2 regions of the Variovorax sp. GW821-FHT09D04 genome follow, and region 2 is predicted to be linked to the other one. Evidence: riboswitches for the same ligand, from Rfam matches in the RefSeq annotation. Region 2 holds a riboswitch; the other holds the start of a gene.

Region 1 (5,505 bases), on a different contig from region 2:
TCGGGTGCATGCACGCGGATCACCTCGCCGCGCACGCCGCGCAGCGCGTTCCATTGCGGCTTGGCGCCGAGGCCGCGGCAGTCGATCACCCAGTCGGGCTGGCCTGGCGTGCCGGGCGAAAAGTCGGAGGGCGCACGCGGCGACTGCCAGTGCAGCGTCACGCGCGCATCGGCTTCGAGCGTGGCGCGCAGCGACGCCAGTAGCGCACGGTTGTCGAGCTGGCCTTCGCCCGGCAGGTACAGGCCACGGGCGAAGCGCGTGCCCAGCGAGGGCTCCAGCGCGGCGATGGCGGCGGGCGTGTCGAGCGCCTGCATCGGCGCGAGTTCGGGCACCTGCGCGCCGGTGCGCGCCAGCACGCCCGCGAGCCGCGTGGCCTCGGCGGCGTCCTGCCGGTGCCACAGCACCAGCGTGCCTTCGCGCTGGAAGAACACGGGCTGCGCCAGCGGCGCCAGCAGCTCGGGCCAGCGCGACAGCGCGTGCTGGCCCATGCGCACGACCGACACCGGCGCCACGGCCGATTCGGCCAGCGGCGCGAGCATGGCCGCGGCCACGCGCGCGGCCGCGCCTTCGGCTTCGGGGCTGCCGGCTTCGTACAGGTCGACGCGGCAGCCGGCGCGCGCCAGCTCGACCGCGAGCAGGCGGCCCATCAGGCCCGCGCCGAGGATCGCCGCCGAGCCGAAAGGCAGGGGATGCGGTGTGCTCATGCGGCACCTCCGTCGGCTCGCCGATAATTTTCGACATGACCCAAGCACCCACCCAGCGCTACGCACGCGTGCTCTCCATCGCCGGCTCGGACAGCGGCGGCGGCGCCGGCATCCAGGCCGACCTCAAGACCTTTGCGGCCCTCGGCTGCTACGGCATGACGGCCATCACCGCGCTCACCGCGCAGAACACGGTGGGTGTCTCGGGCATCCACGGCGTGCCGCCCGATTTCCTGAAAGCGCAGATCCAGGCCGTGGTGGAAGACATCGGCGTCGACGCCGTCAAGCTCGGCATGCTGCACGCGCCGGAGGTGGTCGAGGTGGTGGCCTGGGCCATCGACCGCTACCAGCTGAAGAACGTGGTGCTCGACCCCGTGATGATCGCCACCAGCGGCGACCGCCTGATCGCGGCCGAGACCGTGCAGGTGCTGGTGCGCGAGCTGTTTCCGCGCGCCGTGGTGGTCACGCCCAACCTCGACGAAGCCGCCTTGCTGGTCGGCCATGCCATCGGCGGCATCGACGCGCTCGACGGCGCGGCCGACGAATTGCTCGCGCTCGGCGCCAAGGCCGTGCTGCTCAAGGGCGGCCACCTGCCGGGCGACGAGGTGGTCGACGTGCTGCTGGAGCGCAGCGGCGCGCGCAAGCGGCTCGCGTCGCAACGCATCGCCAGCCGCAACCTGCACGGCACCGGCTGCACGCTCTCGTCGGCCATCGCCGCGCACCTGGCATTGGGTTTGGCGCTGCCCGAGGCGGTCGAGCGCGCACGCGCGTACATCCTCGGCGCGATGAGCGCCGGTGCGGATGTGTTGGTCGGCGCGGGCCACGGTCCGCTCAACCACGGCTTTGCGCCAGTGCCGACCCACCGCGTGCCGCTGTCGGCCGGCTGAGCCAGGCCAGCACGAAGGTCGCCGCCAGCGTCGGCAGCGCCGAGCCGAACTGCGGCGCCCACTTGGCCAGCACGTGGTAGGCCGCGATGCCCGCGAGCCAGATCAGCGCCGCGCCCCAGTCGATGGTGCGCGTGCCGCTTGCCGACACGGCGTGGCCGCTGCCCAGCCGCCCCAGGATCACGCCATACAGCGGCACGAACACCGAGCTCAGCAGCAGCAGGAAGGGTTCGAGCGTGTGCATCGGCAGCACCAGCGCGAGGCCGATGCACAGCACCGCCAGCAGCAGGCCCCAGCGCTTCACGCTCCAGCGCGGCAGCAGGCTGTGCGTGGACACCGAGCCCGAGTACACGTCGCCATAGGCGTTGTCGAGTTCGTCGATGAGGATCAGGCCCAGCGCCACCAGCCCGCCCTGCGCCAGCAGCAGCGCCATGACCAGGCTGGTGCCCGGCTCGGCCACGCTCACCACCATCACGCCCAGCGCGTAGCACCAGATGTTGGCCAGTGCGTAGCCGATCCAGGTGCCGCTGAACGCGCTGCCCAGACCACCGGCGGCACTGCGCTTGCCGTGGCGCGCGTAGTCGGCCACCAGCGGCAGCCATGACACCGGCATCGCAATGACCAGGTCGAGCGCGCTGAACATGCCCATGCTGCCGTTGCCCGGCCGTGCCCAGAAGGCGTCGAGGCCCTTGGCGTGAAGCTGCGTGGCGAACTGCCAGCTGAGCCACAGCAGCGACAGCACCACCAGCGGCAGGCCGAAGCGGCTCACGAAGCGGCGCACCAGCTTCACCATCGAACCGGCCAGCAGCGCCAGCAGCACCGCGCCCCACAGCAGCGTGGTCAGCACGCCGCCCCAGGCCGTGCCCAGCGCGGGGCCGAAGGCCTGCTGCCCGATGGCCTGCGTGCCTTCTCGCATGATCACGAGCTCGAAGGTGGTCCAGCCCACCAGCTGCACGATGTTGAGCAGCACCGGCAGCCGCGCGAAGGCGCTGCCGTAGGTGGCGTGCATCAGTCCGGCGCTGGCCAGCCCGGTTTCGCAGCCCAGCCGCGCCGTCCAGGCCAGCAGCCCGGCGCCGAGCAGCGAGCCCAGCACGATCGCCAGCGCCGCGTCGCGCGTGCCCACGGCCGGCACCAGGTAGGCGCCGATCTGCATCACCAGCAGCCCGACGCCGAGGCTGAACCACAGCGAGGCGTGGTCGTGCCAGCCGAAGACGCGCCGGGCGGCGGGCAGGGGCGTGAGCGCTTCGTTGCCGGACGAAGCGGAACTGTCGTTGTCGTTGTGTGCCATCCGTTTGCTCCAGTGCAAAAGGTTTGGCAGGTGGGCGAGGCTCCAGTGGCGTGGCCGTCGCGCGAGACAACGCGACAGGCCACCGGACCAGCTTCCCTGCGCGAGGATTACCTCAGTCAGGTTCAAAGGGACTTTCTCAGCCACACCGGTCGAAACCGGCGCAGCACCCCTAGCGAAATGTCATTTTAGGCGCGTGTGTCGCAGACGCACCGAAAAGTTCCTGCGCACGGAAGAATCCGGCCACGGCGGGCCTTGCACCCGCCGCACCGATGGCGTGCCGGGGCCGAGGGCCTATTCCTCGTGCTTTCCCGCGCCCTCGGCGGAAAAATTCTCGACCACCGATTCGAGCCACCGGCCGACGATTGCCATCTCTTCGTCGCTGAAACCCTGGGTCAGCCGTGCGTTCAACGCGCCGAGCCCGGCCTTTGCACGCTGTCCGGCAAGCCGTCCTTCCTCGGTCTGGTACAGGCGGAATGCGCGCCCGTCGTTCGGGTCTTGCGCGCGGGTCACGTAGCCGGCCTTTTCGAGCCGGGCGGCAAGGCCGGACATGGCCGGGGCACCGATGTTCAGTGCCTGCGCGACTTCTCCCGTCAGGGCGCCATCGTTGGCCGACAGGAAAAACATCGTACCGGCCTGGGCTGCCGACAGCGCGGGCAGGGCGTCGCCGCGGGTTTCTTTCCAGCGCTGCACCGCCCGCTGGGCGACGTTCAGAAGAAACACCAGCCTGTATTTTTTTTGAGCTTTCATCGGATTCCTGTGGCCTGGGCGAAGGCGCTGCAGGTTACATCTTATCCGTATTTATTTCGCAAGCGAAGCATATACTTCGCATACGAATTAAATGCCATCCCTCTCGCACGGTGCGAGAGGGCAACCAGGAGAATCTATGACCGAATACGTGACCGTCGAATCCACCCAGGGTGTCCTGACCCTCACGCTGGCCAGGCCGGAGAAGATGAACGCTCTGACCAATGCGATGTATGGCCGCCTGGCCGATGCCATCGCAGGCGCCGAGAGCGACCCGTCCGTGCGGGCCATCGTGATTCGAGGCGAAGGCGGCATGTTCACCTCGGGCAACGACCTGGGCGAATTCGCTGCCGTGGCTGCCGGCAAGGCCGACAACGAAGAACGCCATGTCGCTCGCTTCCTGCGTGCACTGGTGAGTTCGACACGCCCGCTGATCGCGGCGGTCAACGGGCGCGCAGTCGGCGTGGGGACCACCTTGCTGTTGCATTGCGACTTCGTGGTGCTTGCTGAAGATGCGCTGCTGTCCACGCCGTTCGTCAATCTGGCGCTGGTCCCCGAGGCGGCGTCGAGCCTGCTGCTGCCTGCCCGCATCGGCCATGTTCGCGCCTACGAGATGTTCGCGCTGGGCATGCCGGTGTCCGCTGCGCAGGCCCTGGCCTGGGGCATCGCGAACCGGGTCGTGCCCGTGTCGGACCTGCACGGCGAGGCGCAAAAGGTTGCCGAGCTGCTCGCCAGCCGTGCCGCGGGCTCGTTGAAGCTGACGAAGGGCCTGATGAAGCAAGGCGCCGCCGTTGCAGCCCAGATGGACCTCGAAGGCGCACAGTTCGTGGAGCGCCTTCAGAGTCCCGAAGCGCGCGAAGCCTTCACGGCGTTCGCCGAGAAGCGGGCCCCTGATTTCTCAAAGACTGCGGCGTAGCGGCAAGCGGGCCGGTCATCGTCCAGATGTCGGCCGACCCGTGATGCGCCGGTCCGCGGGCCCACGGCCCGGGTGAGAATCTCCGCCACGAGGGCGCCTTCGAATGCCCTGGAGGCTCCCCGCACATGACAGACGACCGCAAGCACCCGGAACCACCGGCCTCATCGCCCGCACCCCACGCGCGGCTGAGGCGCTTCCGCGTCGACGTCGGCACCATCATCTGCGCGGTCGCGCTGCTGCAGTCGCTGCTGCTGGTGGCCTTCGGCTACTGGGGCGCGGAGAAGCTGGTGTCGAAAGTGGGCGAGTCGGCGCACAAGGTCAATCATGACCGGGTTGAAGACAACATCCTCGCCTTCCTGGCCAAGACCGAGGGCCTGGTGCGCGCCATCGCCCACACGCCCGACCTGCATCCGGCGGGCCACGACGGCGAGCAGACCGCCGAGCTGCTCTGGGCCGCGCTGGAACAGACACCCGAAATCGACAGCATCGGCGTGGGCAGCGACGACGGCCATTTCTTGATGGCCATGCGCCACCCCGTGTCGGTGGTGCGGCAGGTGCTGCGCGAGAAAGACTTCACCACCGAGACCTGGGAGTACAAGTCGCCGCCCGACAGCGACGACGACGAAGACCCGCGGCGGCGCTACGAGACCACGCGCATCGAGGCCTTTCGCAGCGAAGACGACCCGGTGCACCAGGACTGGTTCACGCAGGCCGAGAAAGCGCAGCGCGCCGTGTGGACCGCGCCCTTCGTGCTGCCCTCAATGAAGGAGCTCGGCGTGAGCCACGCGCGGCCGAGCCGGCGGCAGGACGAGGAGGGCGTCACGCAGACGATCGTGGCGGTCGCCAGCGTGTCGCTCGGGCATCTCTCCAACCTCGTGCGCCTGTTCGGTGGCACGGGCCACGGCCACAGCGCGCTGTTGAGCGCCGACCACCACGTGATCGCGCGCAGCGACCATCCGCATTCCGTGCGCG
Region 2 (5,505 bases):
CGTGCACCGCGTGAATGGGCCTATGGCTGGATCTCGCACAAGGACAACAAGCGGATGTACGTGACCAGCGGGCTTGGCGTGAGCATCCTGCCGGTGCGGTTCAACATGCGGCCTGAGTGGGTGATGTTTCGGTAGGGCGGTGCGTGGGGGGCGCTGACGCTTGACGAGCGTCTTGGCGGCCGCGAACATCGCGGTTGCCTCGTGATGAACGGGGTCGGGATTGGCGTCCCGCTGACATCCTGCGTAGCAATCCTTGGAGGCCTATGGCCAATGCTTCAAGCGCAGTCACCGACGCCAGTTGTTCCTGTGCGTCTTCCCGTTCCAACGCTCAAGTCAAACCTTTCGAATGGGTTCAAGGCGAACGGCTTCCTCCTTCACTGCAAAGCCACGCGGCGTTTCTCAACGAGGCGCGCGATGTGGTGCAGGGTGCGCAGACGTTGGTTCAGTTGCTCGAATGGGATGAGGATCGGCGCGACGCCGCTTCTTCTGATGCAGACGCCGCGCCGCTTTTCGATGCATGCCAGCGCAGTTCGCTGCAACGGTTTCTTGCGGTCTCGCTGGGGCTGCTTCATGCGCGGATTGAAGCGCAGTGCGAGGCGTTGGCCGAGTAGCTCGCGCCGCGTGACATCAGTCGGCTGTCTTGCCGCTCGCCACATCCGCGACCTTTGGGGCCAGAGACAGCAGCGCAAGCTTCAACCTGGGCTGAGCCGACGCCAAGTCCGAGACAAGGCCTGTGTAGAAGGGATAGATCTTTCCGCTTGGGCCATCGAAGATGATGGTCTGGCGTCCCAGAAAGGCCTTCGTCTTCGCGTCATACATGGCCATTCCCACGGAGACGTTCATGCGGTACTCATTCAGGGGGCCCGGCGCGTTCCAGAACGCGATCGGGCTGATCTGCAGCAGCATTTCCGAATCGGTGGGTTCGGCATCATCCAACGAGCCTGAGCGATAGCGCTCGCCGTCTTCCTTGCTTGCAGGCCAGAGCAATGTGTTGGTCTTTCTGCTTGCGATGACGGGCTGCATTCCTCGCTGCCGCAGTGCGGGCAGCAAGGCATCCATGAACTCTTGCTGCGGATTCCAGTCTGGGAAGAGCTTTCGCACTTCGCGGTCGAAGCCCTGCGCCTTTCTTTGCGTGTCGTCCGCGCTGGCCTGAATCAATGCGCCCACAAGGCCGGCAGCCACCAAGGATGAGGCTCCGGCACTTCGGCTCACAGGCGGTGACGCCGTTTGCTGGGCCAGGGTGGACGCAATCGCATCGCCCGCATAGTCGCCGCGCAGGGTGTAGTCGACATTGGAAAAGAACATGTCCGATCGACTCGAAAAATGGAAGTCGAAGTAGGGCGCCATCACACCGATCAATGCCAGGTTCTTGAGCGGTGGTGTTTCGATGATGGTGACGGTGCTCTTTCCGCGCACCTTGTCGGCTGCGATCTTGGGATGGACGGCACATCCCGAGAGGATGAACATCGCGAGCAGGAAGCACAGGGCAACGCGCAATGAGCTGAAGTTGGCGATGGCTCTCGAAGTGGGAAACGGGGTCATGGGGATGAGGATGGTGTTCAACGTACCGGTCGCATGGGCGCGACCTGCGACGCAGGATAGATGCAGCATTGACACCGTGCCCTCAGGCTTTTTACCAAGAGCGGTGTTCTGTGCGGCGGGTTCGACGGACATCCGCAACACCGTTCACCTTCATGTCCGGCGCGCTCCCATCCTCGTCGGTTCTTTGCGCTCGCATCCCGCGCGGCTACAGTCGGCCAGAAGCAGACATACGAGGACGCAGGATGGTTCAGGTGAAATATCCCGAGATGCGGAGGGAACTCGAAGTGGTTGTGGAGGGGCTTGCCGATCCCGCATACCAACGCCGGGTTTGGGTCGACGGGCAACCTGAGGACGGCGTGGAGCACGACGAATTCGGACTTGCGGTGCATTTCCTGTTCGACGACAGCTCCCTCGCCCAGGATGCTCTCTCGACAATCGGTTGGATTCTGAAGGACGCCTCAGAGGCCGAATCTGTCACTGCGCTGGTACGCGCCATCGATGTTGTGCTCAATCGCTACGGAACGAATCTCTCAGACGCCGAGTACATCGAGGTTCCGGAATGGCGCTTCGTGGTTGTTGCCGCCAAAGCTACGATGGCCGTATTGGCGGGCCACTAACCCAGCACGCCTTTCAGATTGCCGCCGCTGAGGTGGCGCTTAACAACAGCGGTGCGGTCAGCTAGCTTTTTTGGACCAAGCCTGCCCGCTCTTGGCCTGAACGCCGCCATCCGAGCGAGGTCAACTTAGGGCCCGAAGGCGACATTCGGCCACCTCCATAACGGACCTTCCTCGCCAGACAATCGACGCATGAATCACTGGAAAGATGTACTCGCGAAGTTGTCCGACGCCGGGCACTTTCTGGCTCACTGGCATCTTCATTCCGGCGTGGCGTTCTACATGTACGTGCCCAAGAAACCGGACATCGGTTCCGAGACTCTCAGGCCAGATTCCGACGTGCGCTTCGAGGAAGTAGCGCGTCTGGACATCATGCGCTCCCTGCGCCTTGGGGGCTTGGACGCAACCAACGACGTCGACGCGTGCCGACGTGCCGTTGCTTCAATTCGTGAAGTAGCCTTGCTAGAAATCGAGGGCGGAATTCAGCTGAGCCTGCACGACACCGAAGTCCGCTAGTGGCCGGTTGCAGGCAGACAAACCTATTGCGCGCGGACTCTGAATCCCAAGTAGAGAAAGAACGCCACAACCGCCCCGACGATGGCAAGCCCAACCGACCACGGAATGTCCATGTCACTGCGCTCGCGACGCGAGACGCCATCCATACGGGTCAGCATCGCGCGTCGCTGGTCCGGCGTGTTGATGAGGAACCTGACGATGCCTGCAATGCCGCAAAGCACAACAGCGCCCCCGAGGATCATCAACCCCCAAACTTCCATATTGAACGTGATGGGAAATGCACCATCGGCGGCTGCGACAAAGGGTTCGCGTCCCCTTCGCGTGACAACGATTTGTCCGGCGCGCCATGCATTGAATCCGTGCAGAAAGGCGAAGACGCCCAAGGAGAGGGTCGCAGCGAGCATGAAGAACAGCTTGAGGAATCGCAAAAGCATGCTTTGGTGTTCAGCTTGAAAGAACGAAACGCCGGACGACTTTAGCGGCACAAGCCATTGGCGCAAGAGGCCCCGGCGCCTTTGGCCCCGGCAGATCCTCGCAAAGCGGGCATGCCCGGAAGCCCCCTTCAGCCCCCGCCGCGCCAAGTGTTCCAATAGAGCCCTTCATGAGCGCCACCGACCCCACTCCCGGCCCCTGCCCCTGCGGCCGCACCGACCGTCGCGACAAGCCCATCGGCTACGCCCTGTGCTGTGGGCGCTACCTCGACGATTTCGAGAACACGCCGGCGCCCGACGCCGAATCGCTGATGCGTTCGCGCTACTCGGCCTTCGTACTGGCCCGCGCCGACTACCTGCTCGCCACCTGGCACGCATCGAAGCGACCGGCGTCGGTGGAGTTCGAGCCGGGCGTCAAATGGCTGGGGCTGGACATCCGCTCGCGCTCGGTGCTCGATGCCGACCACGCCGAGGTCGAGTTCGTCGCCCGCCAGCGCGGCGCGACGGGCGTGGCGTTCCGCCTGCACGAGCGCAGCCGCTTCGTGCGCGAGGACGAGCGCTGGTTCTACGTCGACGGCGACCTGCACCAGCCCCCGGGTTGACGGCGGCGGGCTTCGGCCCGCACAATCGGCCCCGCTCCGGGGTGCACGCATGTGGCGTGCTGAGATGGCAAAGCTGCCGACCCGCGAACTTGATCCGGGTCATACCGGCGTAAGAAGAGCTGCACTCCCTGACTTCGGTCCGTCACTCCCTTTTCTGGTGGCGGGCCTCCCGAGGTCCACTGAGCGATTGCGGAGCACCCTTTCCCTCAACAAGGAGTGCCTCCGATGAATGCCCCCGATAAATTCACCTCGCTGCTGTCGCTGACGCGCGAACCCTTTCCCGCCTCGCACAAGTGCGTCATTCCGGGCAGCCGGCCCGACCTGTTCGTGCCCGTGCGCGACGTGGCGCTGACCAACGGCGAAACCGTCTCCCTGTACGACACCTCGGGCCCCTACACCGACCCGAAGGTCGAGATCGACGTGCGCCGCGGCCTGCCCGACGTGCGCAGCGCCTGGGTCATCGAGCGTGGCGACACCGAAAGCTACGAAGGCCGCACGCACCACGCGCTGGACGACGGCGCCAAGAACGAAGACCGCGACGCGCAGCGCCTGGCCGAGCTGCGCGCCGGTGCCTCGGCGCTGCAGCGCACGCCGCGCCGCGCGAAGTCGGGCGCCAACGTCACGCAGATGCACTACGCGCGCCGCGGCATCGTCACGCCCGAGATGGAGTACGTGGCGCTGCGCGAGAACGGCAAGCGCGAGTGGATGGCCGAGTACCTGGCCAACGAGGAGCGCGCCAAGCGCGTGGCGGGCAACCCGATGGGCGCGAGCATTCCGCGCATCATCACGCCCGAGTTCGTGCGCGACGAAGTGGCCCGGGGCCGCGCGATCATTCCCGCGAACATCAACCACCCCGAGGTCGAGCCGATGGCCATCGGGCGCAATTTCAAGGTGAAGATCAACGCCAACATCGGCAACTCGGCCGTCACCTCGAGCATCGAGGAAGAGGTCGAAAAGCTGGTGTGGGCCATCCGCTGGGGCGCCGACAACGTCATGGACCTGTCGACCGGCAAGAACATCCACACCACGCGCGACTGGATCGTGCGCAACTCGCCGGTGCCCATCGGCACGGTGCCGATCTACCAGGCGCTCGAAAAGGTGGGCGGCGTGGCCGAAGACCTCACCTGGGAAATCTACCGCGACACGCTCATCGAGCAGGCGGAGCAGGGCGTCGACTACTTCACCATCCACGCGGGACTGCGCCTGCCGTTCATCCACCTCACGGCGGACCGCATGACGGGCATCGTGTCGCGTGGCGGCTCGATCATGGCCAAGTGGTGCATCGCGCACCACAAGGAGAGCTTCCTCTACACGCACTTCGAGGACATCTGCGACATCATGAAGGCCTACGACGTGAGCTTCTCGCTCGGCGACGGCCTGCGCCCCGGCTCGGGTGCCGACGCGAACGACGAGGCCCAGTTCGCCGAACTGCGCACGCTGGGTGAGCTCACGCAGATCGCCTGGAAGCACGACGTGCAGACCATGATCGAAGGCCCGGGCCACGTGCCGATGCACATGATCCAGGCCAACATGGACGAGCAGATCAAGCACTGCCACGAAGCGCCGTTCTACACGCTCGGCCCGCTGACCATCGACATCGCGCCGGGCTACGACCACATCTCCAGCGCCATCGGCGCCGCGATGATCGGCTGGGCCGGCACGGCCATGCTCTGCTACGTGACGCCCAAAGAGCACCTGGGCCTGCCCGACCGCGACGACGTGAAGCAGGGGATCATTGCCTACAAGATCGCCGCGCACGCGGCCGACGTGGCCAAGGGCCACCCGGGTGCGCGCTCGCGC

What was found. A riboswitch is a leader RNA that binds a small molecule or an ion and turns the genes downstream of it on or off. The one in region 2 is predicted to bind thiamine pyrophosphate.
Region 1: it holds a riboswitch for thiamine pyrophosphate, as region 2 does, so the genes downstream of both, AC07O4_RS04290 (purine-cytosine permease family protein) here and thiC (phosphomethylpyrimidine synthase ThiC) in region 2, are expected to answer to the same signal.

What each region holds. Positions count from the first base shown of each region.
Region 1 is NZ_JBWKPA010000001.1:937,554-943,058, forward strand. It holds gene AC07O4_RS04280 (FAD-dependent oxidoreductase) at 1-704, opposite strand, end outside; gene thiD (bifunctional hydroxymethylpyrimidine kinase/phosphomethylpyrimidine kinase) at 740-1,588, shown strand; gene AC07O4_RS04290 (purine-cytosine permease family protein) at 1,533-2,873, opposite strand; TPP riboswitch at 2,950-3,054, opposite strand; gene AC07O4_RS04295 (MarR family winged helix-turn-helix transcriptional regulator) at 3,165-3,620, opposite strand; gene AC07O4_RS04300 (enoyl-CoA hydratase) at 3,757-4,533, shown strand.
Region 2 is NZ_JBWKPA010000007.1:345,691-351,195, reverse strand. It holds gene AC07O4_RS22535 (metallophosphoesterase) at 1-135, shown strand, start outside; gene AC07O4_RS22530 (hypothetical protein) at 264-611, shown strand; gene AC07O4_RS22525 (hypothetical protein) at 628-1,674, opposite strand; gene AC07O4_RS22520 (SCO4402 family protein) at 1,785-2,159, shown strand; gene AC07O4_RS22515 (hypothetical protein) at 2,349-2,672, shown strand; gene AC07O4_RS22510 (hypothetical protein) at 2,696-3,106, opposite strand; gene AC07O4_RS22505 (YchJ family protein) at 3,274-3,705, shown strand; TPP riboswitch at 3,733-3,838, shown strand; gene thiC (phosphomethylpyrimidine synthase ThiC) at 3,931-5,505, shown strand, end outside.